Regions from separate parts of the Sessilibacter sp. MAH1 genome, predicted to be linked through region 1. Evidence: predicted binding sites of a transcription regulator. Region 1 holds the regulator's gene; each other region holds the start of a gene.
The links. The regulator sigma-54, encoded in region 1, starts transcription at its own class of promoters, with help from an activator protein. The targets are predictions, from matches to a motif close to TGGCACANNNNTTGCNNT.
Positions count from the first base shown of each region.

Region 2: the regulator sigma-54 is predicted to act here: its motif matches at 4,360-4,377, upstream of ACYQ28_RS13285 (OpgD/OpgG family glucan biosynthesis protein).
Region 3: the regulator sigma-54 is predicted to act here: its motif matches at 2,776-2,793, upstream of ACYQ28_RS15300 (RtcB family protein).

Region 1 is NZ_BAAGIC010000015.1:71,939-79,570, forward strand. It holds gene ACYQ28_RS14640 (YhdP family protein) at 1-157, shown strand, start outside; gene yjgA (ribosome biogenesis factor YjgA) at 270-770, opposite strand; gene mgtE (magnesium transporter) at 870-2,243, opposite strand; gene ACYQ28_RS14655 (HPr family phosphocarrier protein) at 2,549-2,818, opposite strand; gene rapZ (RNase adapter RapZ) at 3,057-3,926, opposite strand; gene ptsN (PTS IIA-like nitrogen regulatory protein PtsN) at 3,950-4,399, opposite strand; gene hpf (ribosome hibernation-promoting factor, HPF/YfiA family) at 4,402-4,692, opposite strand; gene ACYQ28_RS14675 (RNA polymerase factor sigma-54) at 4,791-6,392, opposite strand; gene lptB (LPS export ABC transporter ATP-binding protein) at 6,776-7,501, opposite strand; gene lptA (lipopolysaccharide transport periplasmic protein LptA) at 7,546-7,632, opposite strand, start outside.
Region 2 is NZ_BAAGIC010000013.1:16,602-24,233, forward strand. It holds gene ACYQ28_RS13260 (cache domain-containing protein) at 1-826, shown strand, start outside; gene ACYQ28_RS13265 (response regulator transcription factor) at 823-1,530, shown strand; gene ACYQ28_RS13270 (AraC family transcriptional regulator) at 1,845-2,768, opposite strand; gene ACYQ28_RS13275 (hypothetical protein) at 3,228-3,353, shown strand; gene ACYQ28_RS13280 (hypothetical protein) at 3,360-3,539, shown strand; gene ACYQ28_RS13285 (OpgD/OpgG family glucan biosynthesis protein) at 4,617-6,455, shown strand; gene mdoH (glucans biosynthesis glucosyltransferase MdoH) at 6,442-7,632, shown strand, end outside.
Region 3 is NZ_BAAGIC010000016.1:83,451-91,082, forward strand. It holds gene ACYQ28_RS15290 (carboxymuconolactone decarboxylase family protein) at 1-82, shown strand, start outside; gene rtcA (RNA 3'-terminal phosphate cyclase) at 308-1,345, opposite strand; gene ACYQ28_RS15300 (RtcB family protein) at 1,443-2,672, opposite strand; gene rtcR (RNA repair transcriptional activator RtcR) at 3,008-4,615, shown strand; gene ACYQ28_RS15310 (hypothetical protein) at 4,781-5,179, opposite strand; gene ACYQ28_RS15315 (sulfatase-like hydrolase/transferase) at 6,124-7,632, shown strand, end outside.

The sequences.
Region 1 (7,632 bases):
CGCGAGTGTTAGCTATAAAATTACCGGCTCTTGGGATAATCCGAAAACAGAATTCGTGCGATTATTTGATGATAACGCTGCGAAAAAAGCCGGAAAAAAAGCCAATGAAGACGCTCAAAATAAATCTTCTAAAGCATTACCGCCAAAAGAAACTTAAGATCCTAAGCTGTCGTTTCCATCGGCCAATTGACGTGACGCACCGATGTTTAATGTAGGAAACTCTGATTAGTCTAGAGTTTCCAGCGACATAAGTTCAGGTACAGTAGTTTTTAAGAAATGATGATTTGTTTGATGTGCTTGTACAGCTTACGTGTACTTTCAACGGATTTTTCTGTTTTATCACCGCTTGGAATATTTCTGAGCAGTTGGCGCAATTGCTGGCGGTCTGCTTGTGGGTATTGATCAATAAAATCTTGTAAGGCTGAGTTATCGTCGATCAGTCTGTCGCGCCAATTCTCACAAACATGATGAAGTTGCACTTGGTTTTCTTGCTCCTTGTACATCTCATCGTAATTTAATTGAATACTCTCAAAATCACTGTTGCGCAGTAATTTACCAATGTATTGAATCTGCCGACGGCGACCGTTACCAGGTCTCATGATGCGAGCTTGTTTTACGGCATCAAGAATATCGCTGTCTAAGTTTAGCGTCGCAATCTGTTGGTCGTTAAGGGCTGTAAGCTTCTCGCCAAACTCTTGAAGAGCGTTGGATTCTTTCTTTCGTTGGGTTTTACTGGGGCCCAAGTCTTCATCAAAATATTCGTCAGTCATTGTTCTATCTTTAAAATCTTAATTTGTACCGCTATAAGTGGTGTGAGTTTACCCTTGTCGTAAGCATTTCGCCTTGTTTCTTTAGTTATATTTCTTTCGTTATGTGTAGAAGTAGGTTGCAAGCCCTAAGAATGCAAAAAAGCCGACAACATCGGTGACGGTTGTTAATGCCACACCTCCAGCTAAAGCCGGGTCTATTTTCAGGGCTTTTAGAATGACGGGTAATAAGGCACCCGCCAGTGCGGCAAAGATTAAGTTCACAATCATCGCGAAGGCAATAATAAAGGCGATTATTTTATCGTCAAACCAAAACATCACGATAATCGCCATAATCGCAGCCCAGACAATGCCGTTAATTAGGCCGACTTGAAACTCTCTGCTGAGTAGCCAAGAGAGGTTTCCTCGACCAATATGACCAAGCGCTATGCCTCGAATAATCACGGTTAAGGTCTGACTGCCGGCAACACCACCCATACTTGCGACAATGGGCATTAACACTGCTAAAGCTACAACCTTGTCGATGGTATCTTGGAATAGGCTAATCACCATGGATGCGATGATGGCGGTTAACAGGTTGATGCCTAACCAGATAGCGCGTCGAGGCGAGGTTTTACGTACCGACGCAAAGGTGTCCGAGTCATCTTCAAGACCCGCCATACTCATTAAGGAGTGATCGGCACCTTCTCGAATTACGTCAACAACGTCGTCAATGGTGATACGTCCAATCAATTTTCCTTCATCGTCGATAACCGGTGCCATTACCCAGTCTTCGCGTTCAAACAGACTGGCTACTTCGGTGTCTTTCATTTCGCAATGAATTGCCGTCACGTCTGTATCCATGATCTCGCGCACGGTTAAACTCGGATCGCAGGTCAATAATTTGGTAATGGGTAACAAACCCAAGAAAATGTCCGATCGGTTGACGACAATAAGATAATAGGTCGAGTTGGGTAATTCTTCGTGTCGTCTTAAGTATCTAAGAACTACGTCGAGAGTGATATCCGGCCGCACGGTGATGGTGTCGGTGTTCATTAAACCACCGGCGGTGTCTTCATCGTAGGACAGTATCGACTCTACAAGAGACCGGTTTTGGCTCGACATGGTCGCCAAAACTTCTTGAATCACTTGGTCTGGGAGCTGTTGAAGAATATCCGCAACGTTATCGGCTTCCAGTTCTTCGGCCATTGCTGCAAGATCGGCAGTATCCATCTCGTTCAAAAGCTGGCCGCGAACATTGTCAGGCAGTTCTTGAATTACCTCACCTTCAAGCTCTTTATCTACCCACTCCCAAATTAACATCCGGCGATTGGGTGGTGAAGATGCTAATAAGTGCGCAATTGCGGCCGGTTGAAGGCCATTCAACATCCGACGTGTTGAATTAAACGCGCCGCTATCGAGCGCCGATAATATCTCGGTTAATTTTGAATGGGATTCTAGAGTCAGTAGCTGCGTTTTCGATTTACTAGAGGCCATAAATTCCCACTTCAGTTAATGATGGCTTATTCGTGCGGTGCTTTATCAACCAAAAAAGTTAACAATTCGGTTGAAACACGATTTTGTAGGCGGGTGAATCAATATTGTTAGTTTAGAGACTAGGCAATGTTCATGACAAGTCGGTGTGATAAAGATTTCTTTTTTAAAGACTTTTTGGGGCAGGCGATTTCGAATGATTAATCTTGTTATTAATTAGCTTTCAAATAAAACGAAGGTTTTATTAATTATTTGTGCGAAATATTAGCGGAAATATAAGTCTGAAAATACACGGCAGTGAAAAGGGTTCAATTGTCTTCTTCAAATTTATCGGCAAATAAAGCTTCAATCGCAGTAAGCGCAGCTTGTTCATCGCTGCCATCTGCACAGATGGTTACTAAAGTGCCCGCAGATGCCGCCAATAACAGAATCGACATAACGCTTTTGCAATCTGCTTTTTTTCCATTGGCTTCAATAGAAAGTGTCGCGCTAAATTGCATAGCCAATTTGGCGAGCTTAGTAGCGGCACGAGCATGCAAGCCTTTGGTGTTGGAGACCAGGATATTCTTTTCGATCATTGTGTAGGCGCTTGGAATAGTAATAAAAAGTGATTGAGTGACTTTTAATGAGTTAACTTAATCGCGATTTATGAAATTATTGTTGAGTTCTTTTGTTGTTATTATTGTATTTCGATGGCTAATAATAGAACGTTTATCGTTATTATTGTCGCTATTTTAGAAAATTATCGAAATTTTAAAAAAAGAATGCTCTCTGTAGTTTACCGCTATGACGGTTTACTACTATAACCGTACACGGCTATGACGTTTTTGAGCGATTCGGCACCGCCAGATCGCGATGGCGGACGAGTATATTTTCGAAATCTTCTTTTAATTGGTCGGCGAGCGCATTACAGACATATACAGAGCGATGTTGCCCACCGGTGCAACCGATAGCAATGGTTATGTAGCTGCGATTGCTTTTTTCGTATTCAGGTAACCATTGTTTTAAAAAGTTTTGTGTTGAATCGATCATAGCGTGAACCATTGATTGACTCTTTAAAAACTGTACAACTTCTGGATCATTACCCGTACAGCCGCGCAACTTGGGAATCCAAAATGGATTGGGCAAGCAGCGCACATCGAAGACTAGATCGGCATCAGCTGGCAACCCGCGTTTAAATCCGAAGGACTGAAACTGCACCGCCATGTGCGGTGCTCCTGAACCTGTCACCCATTTATGAACCAGATTTCGAAGGTCATGCACACTTAAATTACTGGTGTCTATAACTCGGCTTGCACGGGTTTGAATGGGCCTTAAAAGCTCAGACTCCGCCAAAATAGCGTCTTTCAAATCAACATTATCGGATGTTAGCGGATGTTTGCGGCGAGTCTCACTAAAACGCTGAATGAGAACATCGTCTCGGGCATCCAAAAAAATGATTTGTGTCTTGCGGCATAAACTCTCTAGCTGTGGAAACAAACTATCGAAAGCTTCTAACTCTTGTAGGTTACTGCGCGCATCAATGCTTACGGCGAATTGTTTGGACTGATCCGTTTGTGATGTGACCAAATACTTGAGCAGGGTAATTGGAAAGTTGTCGATACAAATCATTCCGGCGTCTTCCAGCGCACGTAAAGCACTGCTGATGCCTGAGCCTGATCTGCCGCTAACAATGACCAACTCCATTTTATGCTCCGCGAAACGAAAGATTACTGCTGGGTAATAACTTGGTACAACTCTTCATCACTTTTGCAGTTGCGCAATTTTTTTACCAGCTCGGTTTGGGACAAAACCTCAGCGATTTTCGCCAGAGTTTTAAGGTGGGAGTCATCCGCTTCCTCGGGGACTAGCAGCGTAAAGATCAGATCTACGGGCGCGTCATCGATGGCGTCAAAGTCCAATGGCGTATTAAGTTTAAATAACGCTCCCATGACGCCGGTACAGTTTTCCAGTCGGCAATGCGGAATCGCAATTCCTTGCCCGATTCCGGTCGAGCCGAGTCTTTCGCGGGCCATCAGGCGGCGAAAGAGCTCATCAGCGTCAAGAACTGGGAATCCTTTAGTAATGAATTGCGCGACATTTTCTAATGTTCGCTTTTTACTTGATCCCTCCAAGCCACATTTAACGCGGCTGGGAGTAAGAATGCTGGAGAGGTCCATAATCAACGGTGGCTGGTTGCTTTCTCTTTATGTTTGAGCAATTGCCGATCTAATTTTACGGCCATTTCATCGATGGCAATATACAGATCGTCAGATTCACTCTCGGCAAATATATCTTTGCCACTTATGTGTACGGAAGCTTCTGCTTTTTGTCTTTGTTTTTCAACCCTTAATACAACATTGATTGTAGTGATTTGCGGGTTGTGTTTGCCGAGTTTTTCAAATTTAGTTTCAACATAATTTCGAATAGAGTCGGTGACTTCGACGTGGTGCCCACTGATGCTAAGAGTCATTGTTATTCCTCATGTCAGAGTTAAGTCATTGATTACACAGGTTTTAAACCCGTGTAATCGGGTATGAATTAGGGTCGAGATCACCGAGTCATGGTTGGTCAGACCAGTCTTTTACGTTCGTTCGAGGCTGGAATACCCAAGGATTCGCGATATTTCGCAATGGTTCTTCGGGCGACTTGAATGCCTTGGTCTGCCAGTAACGCGGTAATTTTGCTGTCGCTTAAGGGTTTGCGAGCGTCTTCTGCGGCAACCAGCTTTTTGATAATGGCACGTATTGCGGTTGAAGAGCATTCGCCGCCATTGTCTGTGCTGACGTGGCTTGAGAAAAAGTATTTTAACTCAAAGATGCCTTGAGGCGTGTGCATGTATTTTTGCGTTGTTACCCGTGAAATTGTCGACTCATGCATGCCTACGTCTTCGGCAATGTCGTGAAGTACTAGAGGTTTCATGGATTCTGGGCCGAAATCCAAAAAGCCCTGTTGTTTTTCAACAATGCAGCTTGCAACCTTCAGTAGAGTCTCGTTGCGGCTTTGTAAACTTTTCAAGAACCAGCGTGCTTCTTGTAAATTATCTCGCAAGAAGGTGTTGTCTTCACTGCTATCGGCACGCTTTACAAGACTGGCGTAATTGTTGTTGATGCGAATTTTAGGGGCTATTTCTGGGTTCAGCTCTACGATCCAGCGACCTTCTTGCTTGCTCACAAAAACATCGGGAACGATATAACTGGTATCGCTGCTGCCGATAGTAGCGCCGGGATGAGGTGTTAATTCCTGAATTAAATCGATCGCAACTTTGAGTTCGGGCTCTTTAACGCGACATTTACGCATTAACTGTTTGTAGTCACGACTGCCAAGTAACGCTAGATGCTCTGCAACTACCGCCTTGGCGGTTTCCAGTCCGGGTGTTTCTTTGGCGTATTGATTGAGTTGTACCATCAAACATTCAGACAAATCGACGCTGCAAGAGCCGATAGGATCAAACAGTTGAAGTCGGTGTTGAACCGCAATCACTTCGTCGAGGCTTAGGTCTTCGTCTGTATCTGCGTCTTCGTTTAGAGGTTCAGAAGCTTCAAGCTCACCGCTTTCTTGTTCGGCATCTTCGTCATTCTCACGCCAGTCACCGCGTAGGCCGTGAAAAATCTCCTCGATACTGCTTGAGAGCAAACCGCTGGGCTCTACCGAGTCTATGATTGCTAAAGCAATGGTTCGATCGGTTTCTGACATCGGAGTCAGATTCAATTGCCACAGTAAGTATTCTTGAAGGGTCTCGGTGTTGTCGATTTGGCTGTCGAAAAAGCTGTCGTCTCGTTCTACGGCTGATGACGAGGAAGAGTTGCTACTGCCTTGGTAAATGTCGTCCCACTGGGTATCAACGGGTAAATCCTCGGGAATGTTTTCCTGCCATTCGCCTTCTTGGGCGTCGCCAGAATCGGATTCGGATTCGGATGCGGTTGCGGTAACTTTTTCTTCGCTGAAGTTGTCGGAAATTTCGTTGGGTTGTTCGCTGTTGTCGCCGGACTCACCGCTATCAAGGTGAGAGTCATCGGATTCGCTAACTTCGAGCATGGGATTAGACTCAAGAGCTTCTTGAATCTCTTGTTGAAGATCGAGCGTTGAGAGTTGTAGCAGGCGAATGGCTTGCTGCAACTGAGGGGTCATCGTTAATTGTTGACCCATTTTTAGCTGTAATGATTGTTTCATAACTTGACACTACTTCCAAAAACGGTGTCAGAATCGGAGCTGATTCTGATCAAGCTTAGTGTCAGTGTAGACTTGAAAGGGGCGTTTTTGCAACATCTATTAAGCAAAAAATATGCCCAACCTTGAATTTTCTTTAAATAAATGTTTTGAGGGGAAAAATAAAAGAACAGCGAGTGCTTTAGCGGAGGGGATTACTTGTTGATCACTTAACAGTAAGACCAATGTTCGCCTATTTCAACAGCAAGGTAAAGCGGTTTTTTAATGTCGCCTAAAATGTCTTTTGGGTGGTCTTGTAGGCTAAAAAAGAGTCTTTCTGTGGGTTCTTTGATAGGTGTCGAGGCTTTTGTTGTTTTATTGAGGGTCGGTTGAGGTGGCGGCTCAATTTAGAGCTTAAAGCCTTCACCCAAATAAGTGTCTCTTACTTTTTGGTTGGATAAAACCGTCTCAGCGTCGCCTTCGGCAATGATAAACCCGCCGCCCACAATATAGGCTTTCTCGCAGATATCTAAGGTCTCGCGAACGTTGTGGTCGGTAATGAGTACGCCAATTCCTCGTGATTGAAGGTGTTCAATAATTTGCTTGATATCACCGACGGATTTTGGGTCCACGCCGGCAAAGGGTTCGTCAAGGAGGATAAAGCGTGGTTCTGTCGCTAGCGCGCGAGCAATTTCGACGCGACGACGCTCACCACCGGATAGGGCGATGCCTTGGCTGTCTTGTACGTGGGTGATGTGAAATTCTTCTAAAAGTTGTTGCGCTCGGTCTTTGCGATCTGTTGCAGATAAATCGGATCGAGTCTCTAAGATTGCTAAAATATTGTCTTTGACCGATAGCTTTCTAAATACCGATGCTTCTTGTGGGAGATAGCCAAGTCCGCGTCTGGCGCGGCCATGCATGGGAAGATTGGTAATGTCTTCGTTGTCGATCCAAACGCTGCCGTGATCGGCTTTAACAATTCCTGCAATCATGTAAAAACACGTGGTCTTTCCCGCACCATTTGGGCCGAGTAAGCCAACAACTTCTCCCGTTGACACAGAAAATGAAACGTCGGATACGATTTGTCTCGATCCGTAGCTTTTGGCCAAATTTTTAGCGCTCAGTCGACTCATAACTCTTAGTGCTGGTAGTGATTAATTGAAAGATTCAACAAGGTTTATTGGTTGGTGTTTGTGGTGTCTTTATTTTGAGGTTGAATAATCAACTTCACTCGATTCTCACCCGACGCTACGGCATAGGAGTC
Region 2 (7,632 bases), on a different contig from region 1:
GGATGCCGCGCAATTGGAAGACGCCTTGGTAAATTTGGTGTTAAATTCCGCCGATGCCATGCCTAATGGCGGCGAATTAAAGTTATTGGTTACCTCAGTAAATTATGATCAAGACCAGTTTGTGAGCGATGGTTTTGATGAACAAGTAGAACCCGGTAATTATGTAATGATAAGCGTGCTCGATGATGGCACGGGCTTTTCAGATGAGGCATTGAAAAAAGCCTATGAGCCATTTTTTACCACAAAAACCATTGGCGCAGGTTCTGGTTTGGGTTTAAGTATGGTGTACGGTTTTGTTAAACAATCGAAAGGATATCTTCGCATTAAAAATCGTGAAGATATTAGCAGCGGTGCACGGGTTGATATTTTATTACCGGTTAATCACGGAATTAATTCGGCGATAACACAAGCTCCCGCTTCACTTCCTAGGCAGTCACCAAAAATACCCGAATCCGATTTGGTATTGCTTGTCGAAGACAACGCCGATTTACGGGAGTTAATTCGCCAGCAACTTATTCGTTTGGGGTATTCCGTTATTGAAGCTACCAACGGCGATGAGGCCTTGAATATTTTATTGGGAATCGATCAAATAGCCGGTGTTATAAGCGATGTTGTTATGCCAGGTACTGCCGACGGTTATACGGTTGCCACTACCGTTAAAATTTGCCATCCCAATGCTGTGATTGTTTTAATGACCGGTTACACCGAATCCGATCCACCCGATGATTTTAAAGCTTTTCTGCTGTATAAACCCTTTGATCCAGGTACGCTGGTACATGCTTTCCCAAGTCGACCTAAAAACAATAATAACGAGGTTGCAATATGAGTGAATTTGAAAAGCCTTCTATTTTTTTAATAGAAGACGAGCAAGATTTGGCAGAATTAATATGCAACTCTCTGACAAACTACCGTTATCATGTCAGTCATTTTTCGCGCGGTGAAAAAGCCTTGGCGGAATTTGACAAACAATTACCCGATATTTGTATTGTGGATTTAAATCTACCCGATATCGACGGTATGGAACTGGTGAAAAAATTAGAAGATAAAGAAACCGGAGTAATTATTGTCTCTGGGCGTGATGCCTTAACCGATAGAGTTGTTGGTTTAGAGTTTGGCGCCGACGACTATATTACCAAGCCTTTTGAACCTCGCGAATTGGTCGCCCGTGTGCAAAGTTTACTGCGCAGGTTACGCAAGAAAAAACCAAAAACAATTACTCGTTACAAACAAGCTCAGTTTGCTAATTGCGTATTTAAACCCGAATCACTCAGTTTAAAAACCATGAACGATAGCGATGAAACTCTCAGTCGTGCTGAAGGCGAAATTTTGTTGGCACTTTTAAAGCACCCATTCCAAATATTGTCTCGTGATCAGCTGCTTGGAGAAAACAGTGCACCTTACGATCGAAGCATTGATGTAAGAATGTCGCGTCTCAGAAAAAAAATTGAATCCGATCCGCAAAATCCCGTATTAATAAAAACCGTGTACGGAGCGGGCTATATGTTGGCCTGCGAGGTAAATTGGGTTTAATGTTTAATGTTTTAAATTTTCTAAGCCGTGTTATAACAATGATTAATTTTTTTGGAACATTTTAATTGTAAGTAAAGGAGTATAAAAAAAAGCGATACTTCCTTTTATCGCTACACAGGGGTATTAAAAATAAATGCCAATAAATGTAGTGTGTACAACTGTACAGCGCGAGCTGCCTGTTTTGAATAAAACAAGGCGAAGTTAAGCAAAGCAAAAGTTGTTTCGATCGTATCCGGTAAAAAAGTTAAATTGCTTGGTATCAACAATGGGAACCTCTGATTAAATCATGGGTGAGTTAATCAGAGGTTCCAATATTACAATTTAGAAGCAAGTTGTTTTATGTCTCTCATTGGCGGTGCGCCAAACATGCGGTTGTACTCGCGACTAAATTGCGAAGGGCTTTCATAACCAACCTCGTAAGCCGCCTTAGATGCGTCTAGATGTTCTGCAAGCATTAAGCGGCGAGCTTCATTCAAACGCATTTTCTTTAAAAATTGCAACGGTGTCATTGCGGTCATCGCTCGAAAATGATTGTGAAATGCCGAAATACTTAATCCCGCATCATTGGCTAATGCTTCGATTTTAACGGGTTTACAAAAATTAGCTTTTAATGACTCAATCACCTGAGCTATTTGATGGCTATGGTTCCCGCCGGTCACGATATTTCTAAGTCGCGGACCTTGATCACTTTTTAATAAGCGATAATAAATTTCTTGCTGAATTAATGGGCCTAATACTGGTAAGTCTTCGGGGGTTTTTAATAAATTTAATAATCGAGCGAAGGCATCGATTAAATCTTCTGATAAATCACTGACCGAAACACCCAATCGATCATTAGAATTACGTGCTTGCTTAGAAGGATCATCGAGCATTAATTGCGAGATCATTCTTAGATTTAATTCCATGGTGATACCCAAATACGGCGTCTCCGGTTTTGCCTCTGCAATTTGAGTCACAACAGGTAATTCAATGGATGTTAATAAGAATGTGTGTGGATCACAAACAAAATTGTCATCGCCTAAAAATAAGCGTTTTCTGCCTTGACCAATTAAACAAATGCTGGGTGCAAGCATATAGCTGGTAGGGTCTGTTGGTGTTTCCCAACGATGCAGGCTTAAACCTTTAATAGGGGTGTCTAAACGTTTATTTAAGCCAATTAATTCACTAATATGTTTTGCTAGAGAGTTTGTTTGAATTGTATTCGGTAAAATCTCTATACTGCTTGATTCTGTATTCATTAAACTCGCCAACTTTTCCGTGCTAACCCTTCCGTACTAAACTATCCATATCAAGCGATGCTATCACTAAATTATAACAATGGATCAGGCTTCTAATAATTTACGTAGAAAATGACAATAAAAAAGTAGTATTAGGCAATTGGTTTTAATGTTGAACTGATATTAAATATTAGTGTTGCAGATATTTTTTAGTATTTGGTAAAAATAGGCAATAATTCAGGATAATTATTCTATCGACTCTTTAAGTTTAAACACTTTAATAAATAGGTAATTATGCGAATCGTTTATTCAAAAAATTCTAATTAATCCAGTTAAAGCGTTATTTATGTCTAGCCAACCACGCTTGAGCAGTGCAGTTCTACTTGCCATTGCGGGACTTGCGCAAGAGATAAGTATCAGTGATCGAATGGTGTATTCAGCGCGGTAATTTCTTAAGTTGTTTATTCTAACAACATTGTTGTGGATGATCATTTCGCGGCACACATTCCAGAAGCTATCAGTTTTGAAGAGGCTGCACCATTATTGTGTGCCAATGTAACAACCCGTTCACCGCTTTTAAAACTTGACGCAAAACCCAGTGCGTAAGTCGGTGTGGCCGGAATAGGCGGCTTGGGTCATTTGGCGGTTACATTGGCAGTATCCAAAGGCATCGATGCTGTGGCGTTCTCCACAAGCCAAGATAAAGTTGAAGATATTTTGTCGTTTGGCGCCAAAGGTGTGGCTGTCGTTGAAGATGAAAAGTCTTTTGCAAAAATATCACGCACAGCTTGACTGCATGATTTGTACATTACCGGTTGGTTATTGACGCTTCGACTTTTTAACCTTTAGATATTTCGGATTAATGCTACTTCGGATTCATTGATTGTGCGCCTCCGAGCTGGTTGGTATTTCTTTAAAATTTAGTAAAAGCCTCACCTTATTAGGCAGGTTTTTACTGCTTAAGCAAGTTCTTTGATGTTTAACTAAAGATCAACGGTAACCCTTTTGCTTACGCCGTTATAAAGTGATTCGATGGTTAACGGACGTAAGTCTTTTTGAATATTTGTTCTTTTTTGTTGAGCTCTATGTGTTTGAGTTTAAATTGATGCGGTCTGCATAAAATACCCATTCGTTAATGGGTTTGATGGCGCCTCTGATTTTCTGCAAGCTCTTCGCCTATGCTCAAATTAGGCGATAATCAAATACCCGCTCTGGGTGATGAGTTCTTACCCAGACCGCATTGCTAATTTGTAAATTTTAGTAGTTTATATATGCGCTCTATAGCTTTATAACTTGCACTATGATAATAAGGCGCCCGCAACTTCTTGCGTCTGCTATACCTGTAAAACATCGATTTTTTTCTGTTCTTGAGATCGGTATGTACCTTTTTATAGCAGTTTTTTCCTTAGACTATTGCTGCTTCATTCTATGTGTTTACTGTTGGCTGTATCCAAAAACGGAATGTTATTTAATGGTAACGAGTTAACGCGGCTTCCGTTTGGCTGAACTTTTTATTAGTTGTCTGATTAATAAAAATTAACAGTATTCTTAAGGATTTTTTCTAGAATTGTTTTTCAAATCACACTATCACCCCGGGTTACTTCATTTTAGTTGGCAGATCTTTTGCTCTAGAATATACGAGTGTTCCACTGGTGGGCAAAATTGGTGACTAGATCACACTCATTCATAAAAATTCCTAACAAAAAATAGGTTTGGCAGAGTTTCAAGAGCTCACTTACAAAGTGATTTGTAATTTTAACAAGGCTCTTGTTATCGAAAATGTACTTAAAGAAGAAGCACCTTCGTTGTTGCAAAAAAACATTTCGATACGGCACTCCTAGCTATCAATTAATTAAGTGAACACAAGGTATGAACAAACAGTGTTTGTGTAACAAGCGCTCATGGTTGGCGCTTGCAGTTTCAACGGTTGGATTTACTTCGGTATATGCGCAAGACGCAGCGAACGAGCAAACTGTTAAAGTAGCCGAGCAGAAAGCTCGCATTGAAGTTAGTGTGTCGCCGCAAACCAATGAGCCAACGAGCAATGCGGAGGCTTCTACTAAGCCCATTAATGAAGCGAATGATATTCCGGCTGTGGAGTCTGGTTCCGCTCCTGTCAGTACTTCCGCTGAGTCTGCTGTGCTGCCGGGACCTGTGTCTGCACAAGATCAAAAAATTAAAGAACTAAAAAACGGCGATCGTCCAGACAGCCATCAAGTTTTATACGATCTCGTGGTGAATCGCGCACGTGATCTCGCCAGTAAGAGTTATGTGGCCGACGCCAATACCTTACCGGCGAGCTTAGATCAATTAAATTACCAGCAATATCGATCTATTCGCTATAACCCAGAAAAATCCATATGGAAAAATGAATCCGACTTTGAAATACAGTTATTTCATCCCGGCTTTTTATACAAACATCCTGTTGGCATCAATTTAGTTGATGAATATTCCGTTCATCAGCATTTAAATTTTGATCCACAATATTTTTTGTACGAGCGCGAAGCTGAAAATCTGACCTTAGATTCTAATAACGATGTAGGTTTTGCAGGTTTTAGAATTCATTACCCATTGAACTCTAAACAATACAAAGACGAAATTATTGTGTTTCAAGGCGCTTCTTATTTTCGTCCAGTAGGCCCCGGACAAAATTACGGCATTTCTGCTAGAGGTTTAGCTGTTGATACGGGCGAGTTGAGCGGTGAAGAATTTCCAACGTTTAAAGAATTTTGGCTGAAAAAACCAAAGACAGAAAATTCGGATAACTCAGGTACTCCGTCGAACCAACTGCAAGTAGTGGCTTTGCTAGATAGCCCATCGGTTACAGGCGCCTATAAATTCACGATCCATCCCGAAGTGAATACCATTATTGACGTGCGCTCGACTTTATTTTTTCGATCAGACATAAAAAAACTAGGTGTTGCGCCTTTAACCAGTATGTTTTTGTTTGGCGAGAATAAAACGCGTTTTTACGATGATTTTCGACCTGAAGTTCACGATTCTGACGGCTTACAAATTTTAACTCAAAACGGTGAATGGATTTGGCGTCCGCTCAGAAACCCTAAGCAATTAGGAATAACCTCTTCGGGTTTAAATAACGTTCGCGGATTTGGTTTGGCACAACGTGATCGCGACAGTGAAAATTATTTAGACACAGAAGCTCATTACGAATACAGACCGAGTTTATGGATTGAGCCCAAAGGCGATTGGGGCGAAGGCCGTGTGGAGTTGGTGGAAATTCCCACCAACAGCGAAACCAACGATAATATTGTTGCTTATTGGGTGCCTAAGCAACCGGTTAAAGCGGGCGAATCGATGGAATTTTCTTATCGGTTATCAACCTTTAATGAATTTCCCAAAAACTTTCAAAGTGCTTACGTCGAAAAAACGCGTATCGGTTGGGCGGCAATTCCAGGACAAGATAATCCACCGCCTAAGGCACATCGTCAATTTTTGGTGGACTTTGTTTTCCCAGAAACCAACCACCTCAATGCCGATTGGCCGGTTAATGTTAATCTGGAATTAAATGGCGGAAGTGCGAAAGATGTTAGCGTTAAAAAACTCCCTAACGAAAATCGCTGGCGGGTAATGTTTAAAGTCAGTCCTCAAAATCAAGACGCTATTGATATGCGATTAAATTTAACACTTCATGGTAAGCGCGTCAGTGAAGTTTGGAACTATGTCTGGAGTCCAAATGCAATACAGTAAAAATACCATCGAATATGCACTTAAAAATTCCTCGGTAGCCGATCAAGACGCTCCTACGCGAACAACCTACAGTTTGCCTTTTAAGCGCACGCGCATGTTGGGGTTTTTTATTGCCGTGATCTTAACTTCAATTGCAGGTGTTGGCATGATGTTCGACATCTTGCGGGCAAACGGCACAACAGCACTCGAATTATGTTTGCTGGTTTTATTCAGTTTTTCTTTTATTTGGATTACAACAGCATTTTGGAGTGGTTTTGCGGGTTTTCTTGTAAAACTCTTTAAAATTGATCCGCTTACTCTTAAAAAGCAGGCCATTTTTAGTGATAGCAGTTCTGCAACAAGCTTAGAGTCGAATTTTTACGACGACAATCGTGCAAAGCTATTGCCTTCTGAGAACTTCAGAACCGCAGTTGTGATGCCGGTTTATAATGAAGATACCGTACGAGTTCTTGCCGGATTTGAGACAACCCTGCGTTCGCTCGAAACAACGGGGCAACTCGGTAAGTTTGATTTCTTTTTATTAAGTGACACCCAAGACCCGAAAATTCGAGTTGCCGAGCTGCAAGCTTGGAAAATTTTAACCAAACGTTTAGGTGCGCTTTCAAAACATATTTTTTATCGTAATCGCGTTAAAAATACCGAAAAGAAAGTAGGTAATTTAAAGGACTTTTGCGAGCGTTGGGGCACCCAATACGAGGCTATGATTGTACTGGACGCCGACAGCATTATGACCGGTGACTGTATGGTTCGCATGGCCGCAGAATTAGAGAAAAATACCGGCGTTGGCTTAATTCAAACCGTTCCTATGCCTGTGCGCCAAACCACTTTTTTTGGTCGTTTTTTGCAGTTCGCCGCAGAGCTTTGCAGCCCTATGTTGGCCAGCGGCTTGGCTTTTTGGCAGACCGATAACGCCAACTATTGGGGACACAACGCAATCATTCGTGTCAATGCATTCATCGATTGTTGCGGATTACCGAGATTGCCAGGAAAAGCTCCCTTTGGTGGCGACATTTTAAGTCACGACTTTGTTGAAGCGGCGTTATTGCGCCGCGCTGGTTGGGACGTAATTTTATTGCCAGATCTAAAAGGCAGCTTCGAAGAAGTTCCTAGCAATATTTTAGATTACGCCACCCGCGACAGACGTTGGATTCAAGGTAATTTACAGCATCTTGCTTTA
Region 3 (7,632 bases), on a different contig from region 1:
TACGCCGCTCGATAAAGAAGCTCAACACAATTTGTGGAAAAAGCCTTATGCTGATATTCGTATTGATGAGGGTGAAGATTGATCGCTAATTTAAATCGATAAATTAGCGAGTTAATACAGTGGAACCTCTGATTAACTTATCCATGTTTAATCAGAGGGCTGATTTTGAAAATGCGACTCCCAAATTCTTCACTATCTCAAACACTTGTTGTTCTTGAATTTGACAAGTTATCCTTGTGCAGTGAGAAACTCTAGGCTAATCAAAACATACCTTTCTTAAAGTAGGTTTATTTTAACTCAAAATTTACTATTCGCAGATAATTTTATATTTAGCGTTGGTTTGTTCGATTCTTAATGTTTTCGAATAGATTTTATTTTCTTTTAGTCTTTTGTTTGCGGTATCTATATTAGTTTTTAAGTGAGAACTGATATTGCTAGTAAAAAATTCTCCGCCATTACCTAAAAGCATCGGTAGAATAAGTTGATCAGAAAGATATTCGCCCACCGGGGTGTTGTTTTTGATGTATTCACGGGTTTTGCCAGCCACATCTCGTGCGACCTTTTCAGCGGCTAAGCCTTTTGCGCCCAGTGATTCTACATACTCAATAACATTGCCACTTTCAATGGTAACACCTACGGCATTGCCGGAGCTGATTGAGTTAAGGTGTTTTTCTGTAATTTGATTGTCGCGAAGGTCCAGCTGTTCTTTAAGCACATTTTTTTCGCGTTCAAAAATATTGTGCTTTAGGTTTGAAATGTTAACCGTTGCATGTATTTTTTTAATTTGTTCTCTCGTTATTAAGCTCAATACTTTTGCGGATTCTTTAGGGTAGATTCTACAGTGCCATAATCCACCTCCTGCAGGGTAATAACCAGCGTTTTCTAAGTGTGCGTCAAATTTATAACCCAGTTTTTCAACCATGGGTTTAAAACATTCAATTAAGTAATCGTAGCTTGGGGCAAATGGATTGTGTGTGCCACCTTCGAATGTTACGTCACTTATTTCGTTAGTTTGCGTTAATGCTAAAAATATTGTTTGAAAAATAAGTGTTGTACTGCCAGCACTACCAACCGAAAAGTGGAATTTACCGGCTGTTATATCACCTGGTATAAACGTAACTGATTGTGAGCCTAGTTCTGCGTTTACAACCTTTGCCGAACAGACTTCTTTTGCCGCATTTATACACGCGAGGTGCTGGCGCATTAAACCCGGTTTTGGTCTGCCAGCTCGAATATTATTGATGGTAATCGGAATTTTTAAACACATGGCAAGCGTTAATGAGGTTCGTAAAATTTGGCCGCCACCTTCACCGAGTGATCCATCAATTAATAGTATTTTGTCCATAGTTATATTCGAATTTTTTTGTTGCTTTAAATTTTTTAGCGTTAATTAGAAGAACACTTCCTTGTGTTAATAAAAAACCTGTTCAATTAAAATTACCTTAACCTTTTACGCAAACCACTTGCTTAAGGGTATAAACAATTTCTACCAAATCTTTTTGCGCTTCCATGACTTTTTCGATAGGTTTATAGGCAGAAGGTGTTTCATCAATTACGCTGGCATCTTTACGGCACTCTACATTTTCAGTGGCCTTTTTATGCTCTTCTAAACTGACGACTTTTTTCGCTTGCGTACGGGACATAACTCGACCGGCACCGTGGCTACAGCTGCAAAAGCTTTCTTCGTTACCTAGGCCGCGCACAATAAACGATTTTGCACCCATGCTGCCGGGAATAATTCCCATCTCACCTTTACGTGCACGTACCGCACCCTTACGAGTAACTAAAACGTTTTTGTCGTAGTGGTTTTCACGTGATACATAGTTGTGGTGACAATTTACGGCTTCTATATTGGCTTCAAAGTTAAAGTTTAATACCGATCTCGCAGCATTAATGACGCGCTGCATCATCACCTGGCGATTAATTTTTGCAAAATTTTGTGCCCATTCAACCGCTTCAATATAATGGTCAAAATGTTCAGAGCCCTCGGGTAAATACGCAAGATCACGATCGGGTAATTGAATCATCCAGCGTTCCATTTCTTTTTTCGCAACTTCAATAAAATGCGTACCAATTCGATTACCTACACCGCGCGAGCCGCTATGCAACATAAACCATACGCTTTGGTGTTCATCTAAACACATTTCAATAAAATGGTTTCCCGTACCCAGTGTTCCTAGATGGTTTACATTGTTGGTATTTTTTAAAATGCGGTGTTTTTCTTTTAAAACATCAAATTGTTGCGATATAGGCAGCCAAGCTTGAATTACATCTTCCGGTAAATTATGCCAGGCACCAACGTCGCGAGTGTTTCTGCCTCGGCCAGAACTTCTGCCATGGGGTACGGCTTTTTCAATGGCACAGCGCATTTCAAATAGGTTGTCGGGTAATTGTTTGGCGGTCATGTTGGTTTTAACGGCCATCATGCCACAACCGATATCAACACCTACCGCCGCTGGAATTACCGCGCCTACCGTTGGTACCACGCTACCAATGGTCGCGCCTTTACCAAGGTGTACATCGGGCATTGCGGCCACCCATTTATGTACAAACGGCATTCTAGAGATATTGGCCAACTGTTGTTTAGCTTCTTCTTCGAAAGCCACGCCGCGTGTCCAGGTTTTAATTGGTACTCCACCAGCTTCCATGATGTCGTAGTTTCTAGTGCTCATAATCATTCCATTTATATACAGGGAGTTTTTGTGCTTGGCACAATACTGTTGTTATACGACCCGATAATAAACGTTACTTTTTACCATCGATCTTATTTTTATTAGAGCGATAGCTGTGCCAGATAGTGAATTTGAGTGATATATATTTGGTTTTTTATTAGTAAGTTATTGAAATATATAGAGAATATATTGTTTGGAAGGATTCTGAAGATTTTCTCGCTACTAATCATCGCAGTGATAAACCTATCATATATATTATTCGTATATCTAAAAAGATATTATTATATATCCGTGGGTTTACCGGTTTTTCGTGTTGAGTTGTTAAAGAGTTGGTTATGAAAACGGTTGTTATTGGTATTTTAGGTACGGTTCTGGATAACCGAGGGCAGGGCAAAAAACGCTGGGAGCTTTGGCGACCAACGGTGTCTATTTGCCAGCAAGAAGATGTATTGATCGATCGTTTTGAGTTGTTGCTGGATAAAAATTCAACACGACTGGCCGAGCTTATTGCGAAAGACATTGCTGTGGTGTCACCTTCTACGAAGGTTAATTTTCATTTTATTGATTTTAGTAATCCGTGGGATTTTGAAAGCGTTTACGGCTCACTCTTAGATTTCGCACGTTCTTACACATTTAAACCGCAAAGAGAAAACTATTTTGTTCATATCACCACCGGCACTCACGTCGCGCAAATTTGCTTGTATCTGTTAAACGAGGCGCATTATTTACCCGGTAAACTGCTGCAAACATCGCCGCCTCCGCGTGATAGGTCAGCAGAAGGTAAATACCAAATTATCGATTTAGATCTTTCTAAATACGATCAAATTGCCTCACGATTTAAAAAAGAACACCAAGAAGGTACTGACTATTTAAAAGGTGGAATAGAAACACGCAACAAACAACTTAACGCCACCATTGCGCAATTAGAAAAGGTGTCTATCAAATCAAAAGAACCGATTTTAATTATGGGCCCCACCGGCGCGGGTAAATCTCAACTGGCAAAACGAGTTTACGAACTGCGTAAACAACGCGGCGGCCTTACCGGTGAATTAGTAGAAGTAAACTGCGCAACACTGCGTGGCGATAATGCTATGTCAACGTTGTTTGGTCATAAAAAGGGTTCTTATACCGGTGCAACAACCGACAGGCTTGGATTATTAAAACAAGCCGATGGAGGTTTACTGTTTTTGGACGAAATAGGCGAGTTAGGATTAGACGAGCAAGCGATGTTGTTACATGCCATTGAGACCAAATCCTACATGCCGTTAGGCTCCGATAAACCAATAACGAGTAATTTTCAAATTATTGCCGGCACCAATAAAGATTTAACGTTACATGTTGAAAGTGGCGAATTTAGAGAAGATTTACTCGCACGAATCGATTTATGGACCTATTACTTGCCGTCTTTAAAAGAGCGACTAGAAGACTTAGAACCTAATATTGATTACGAACTAGAGCGCTATTCGTCTAAAGAAAACAGTTTAGTATCTTTTAATACTAACGCTCGATCAAAATACCTGCAATTTGCACGATCACCACAAGCTAGCTGGCGAGGTAACTTTCGTGACCTTAACGCCAGTATTATTCGCATGGCTACCTTAAGCAGCGGCGGGCGTATTAACGAACAGGTCGTAACCGAAGAAATTGCTCGTCTACAGAAGAAATGGCAGCCTAACTCAAATACGGTTAATCACCAAAAAACACAACTAGAGGATCTTAAACAACTTATAGGTGATTCTGCCTTTGAAGAGCTGGATTATTTTGAACAAGCCAAATTGTGTATTGTTGTAGACGTCTGCCGAAGCAGCAGCAATATGGCCGAAGCAGGCAGGATACTGTTTAATAAAAGCAGAGAGACCAAGGCATCGAGTAACGATTCGCACCGCGTTAAGCAGTTGCTAGCAAAGTATGATTTAACGTTTGCACAAATAAAAAATAAGTGAAAAATTATAAAACCTTCAATTTAGTCATCCATAATGTAATCGAAGGTTTTATCTTAAATATTAACTTAAAAACTGGTTAGATTGTTTTTTTCGGCAGACTTTTTAATGGAATAAAAGTCTTCAAGGATGCCTAAATACTTTATAAATTTTTTGCAATTTGAAAAGTTAATTTATTTGAAATCTTAATCGATGTTCTCCGGTAAAAGGATTTTGTGTAATTACTAAAAGGCTGCAACTTGATGATGGTTCGGCTCCGCGTGAAAATGTATAAATACCACCCATTCTTATTGTTGACCAATTAAATCTGCAGGATTGAAATGTAATAATTCCTGAGTCTACTAAATCTCCTGGTGTTCTTGATTCATGTATTGACGGAGGATCATTAGATATGAGTACTGATGGAATGGCAGGATATATTGAACCAGAAACATTAGTTCCGTTTATCAATTGTTGGTCTCTATTTTTTATATTTTCGAACTCCACTATGGTTACCACATCTGCAAGGGATAAGTTCGAGAAACTTGTGATAAAAATAAGTCCTAAAATATATTTGGTGATCTTCATAATTTTTCCAGTTATTTAAAGGGTTTTTTCTTTCTGAATTTCTACAGGGGTTTTATAGCTTGCTAGAAGCCGAAAACACTTTAAACTAAATTTTCTAAGTCGATAATATAAATGGGCGCCACAATAGAAAGTCATGCGACTTTTTTAATATGTATTTAATTTTAGGATTATTAAATGATATTACAGTTTCTGCTGATATAATTTTTCTGCTATTAAATTGGTAATCTGTTATATGTCTGTCATTAGTGTGTAATTGAATGTAATAGATTGATATGAATATTTATGATTTTAAATATTTATTTTTTGATATTTAAATTTGCGATATCTCAATTGGGTATTGGTCGTTAATAATTTAATAAAGTCGTTGATTTTTGTTTGTGAAATGATTTTTAATGTTTGTTCATTGCTTATGTTTGAGATGTTAAGTTACGGATTGATAAGTTGGGACAGTTATTGTTTGGTTTGATTTAATCAATTTAAATGTTGCTTTTATTTTGTATGTTTTTCTGGGTGTTGCAGAAGCTGTTTTCACCTAAATTTATTGAGCATGAGTGATCGTGATGATTTCCGTAAAAGATTGTTTCAATGCTCAAAATAAAAAAACCTTGATTAACCTAAAACGTTTTATGGCAGATAGAAGCGTTACTAATTCTCATATCTATAAATAATTTAAATTGTATAAAAATAAAAATTGTATTTTTACCGATTTTCTTTAAAAAACGAACATGTGCTAATTGGCGTCTTCTACTTAATGAGGTCTTGTTTAGTAGTAGTTTCTTTAGTGCTTTAGTGAGAGTCTTTTTTAATGAGAGTCTGTTAAATAAGAGCTTCTTTGATAGAAATTTCTCGGTTAATCATTATTCTTACATGCCGTACTTAATGTTGAATTTATAAGACACAAAAAATAATTATTTCATGACCGTCTTTTAAAAGGATTCCGATCTATGACTTCCTCTAAACGTCCCAATATTCTTATGATTATGGTAGATCAAATGCGATTTCCACGATTTGCATTTGGCGATAATCACGGCTTTGTTGAACCTATGAAAAAGATCATTGGTTTTCAGGGCAACAACAATGATGCTAACGAATATAAACAGTATTTTCCTGGCCTTTGGCAATTGCGGGAGAATTCTGTTGTATTAAGAAACCATCGCATTGCATCTAGTGCTTGTGTTCCCAGTCGGGCTGCGTTATTTACTGGGCAGTATGGTACCAAAACCGGCGTGCTACAGACCGATGGTTTATTTAAAGATGGTGCCGATGAGAACTTTCCTTGGTTGCCTAAAAAAAGTTTTCCAACCATTGGTTCGTACATGAAATCCGCCGGTTATACTTCACATTATTTTGGTAAATGGCACATTTCGGGAGAGGAAACCAGCAGCTTAGTTGATTACGGTTTTAGTGATTGGGAGTTGAGTTATCCTGATCCTCACGGCGCTTTACCGAATAATCTGGGACATTATCGTGATTATCAATTTGCAGATAATGTGTGTGCGTTTTTAAAACGTCAAGGTTTGGGTATTCCTTACAGCATTGCAAATGCGAGGGCAAATGTTGCAGAAGCTGAAGGTAAGCCAAACGTAAATCCGCCATCGCCCAGCGATACTCCTACGCCATGGTTTGCGGCTGCTTCTTTTACTAATCCACATGACATTGCATCTTATCCCGGATTGCCCGGATACGTGTGTGACCAATCATTAGCGGATGCATCTTATACTTTAGCAGTGCCTAAGGCGGGTACTAAGGCAAATATTCCGCTTGGTGGAACCACTGCAATTACTTTAAATAAAAAATCTTTTCCGCAGAATAACGCTGAGGTAGCTCCAAACTGGAATGAAGACTTAATAAACAATAATAAGCCTTTTTGTCAGTTCGAATACAAATATAAAATGGGTTTATCTTTGGTTGCCAAAAGCGGGCGCATGGTTTCGCAACAGGCACTAGATAACGGTAAAATTACTCGTAAAGAACAACTGCCTGCTGCTGTAGCCTACAGTTTAAATACGAACGATGTTGGTTTGCCATTTTCTCTTACGCAAGATCCCGAGTTAGCAAGCCGTGCATTTATGCAGTATTACGGTTATTTAATCAGTGAGGTCGATGAGCATATCAGTGCAACCTTGAAAGCACTTGAAGATTCTGGACAGGCCGAAAATACCATTATTATATTTTGTCCCGATCATGGCGAATACGGTGCTTCACATGGTACTTTAATGGAAAAATGGCATTCGGCTTATGAAGAGGTAATTCATGTACCGGTTGTTGTTAAATATCCAACATCAATGCATTCGGTTCCCAATGGTTTGCAACAAATCGATAAGATTACCAGCCACATAGATATTTTACCGACAATTTTAGGTTTAGCCGGCATTACCACAGAGGATATGCCCAATTTGCAAAATAAACTCCTGGCAGAAGGGTACGAAGTTGCTCCGATGCCTGTTGGTGAA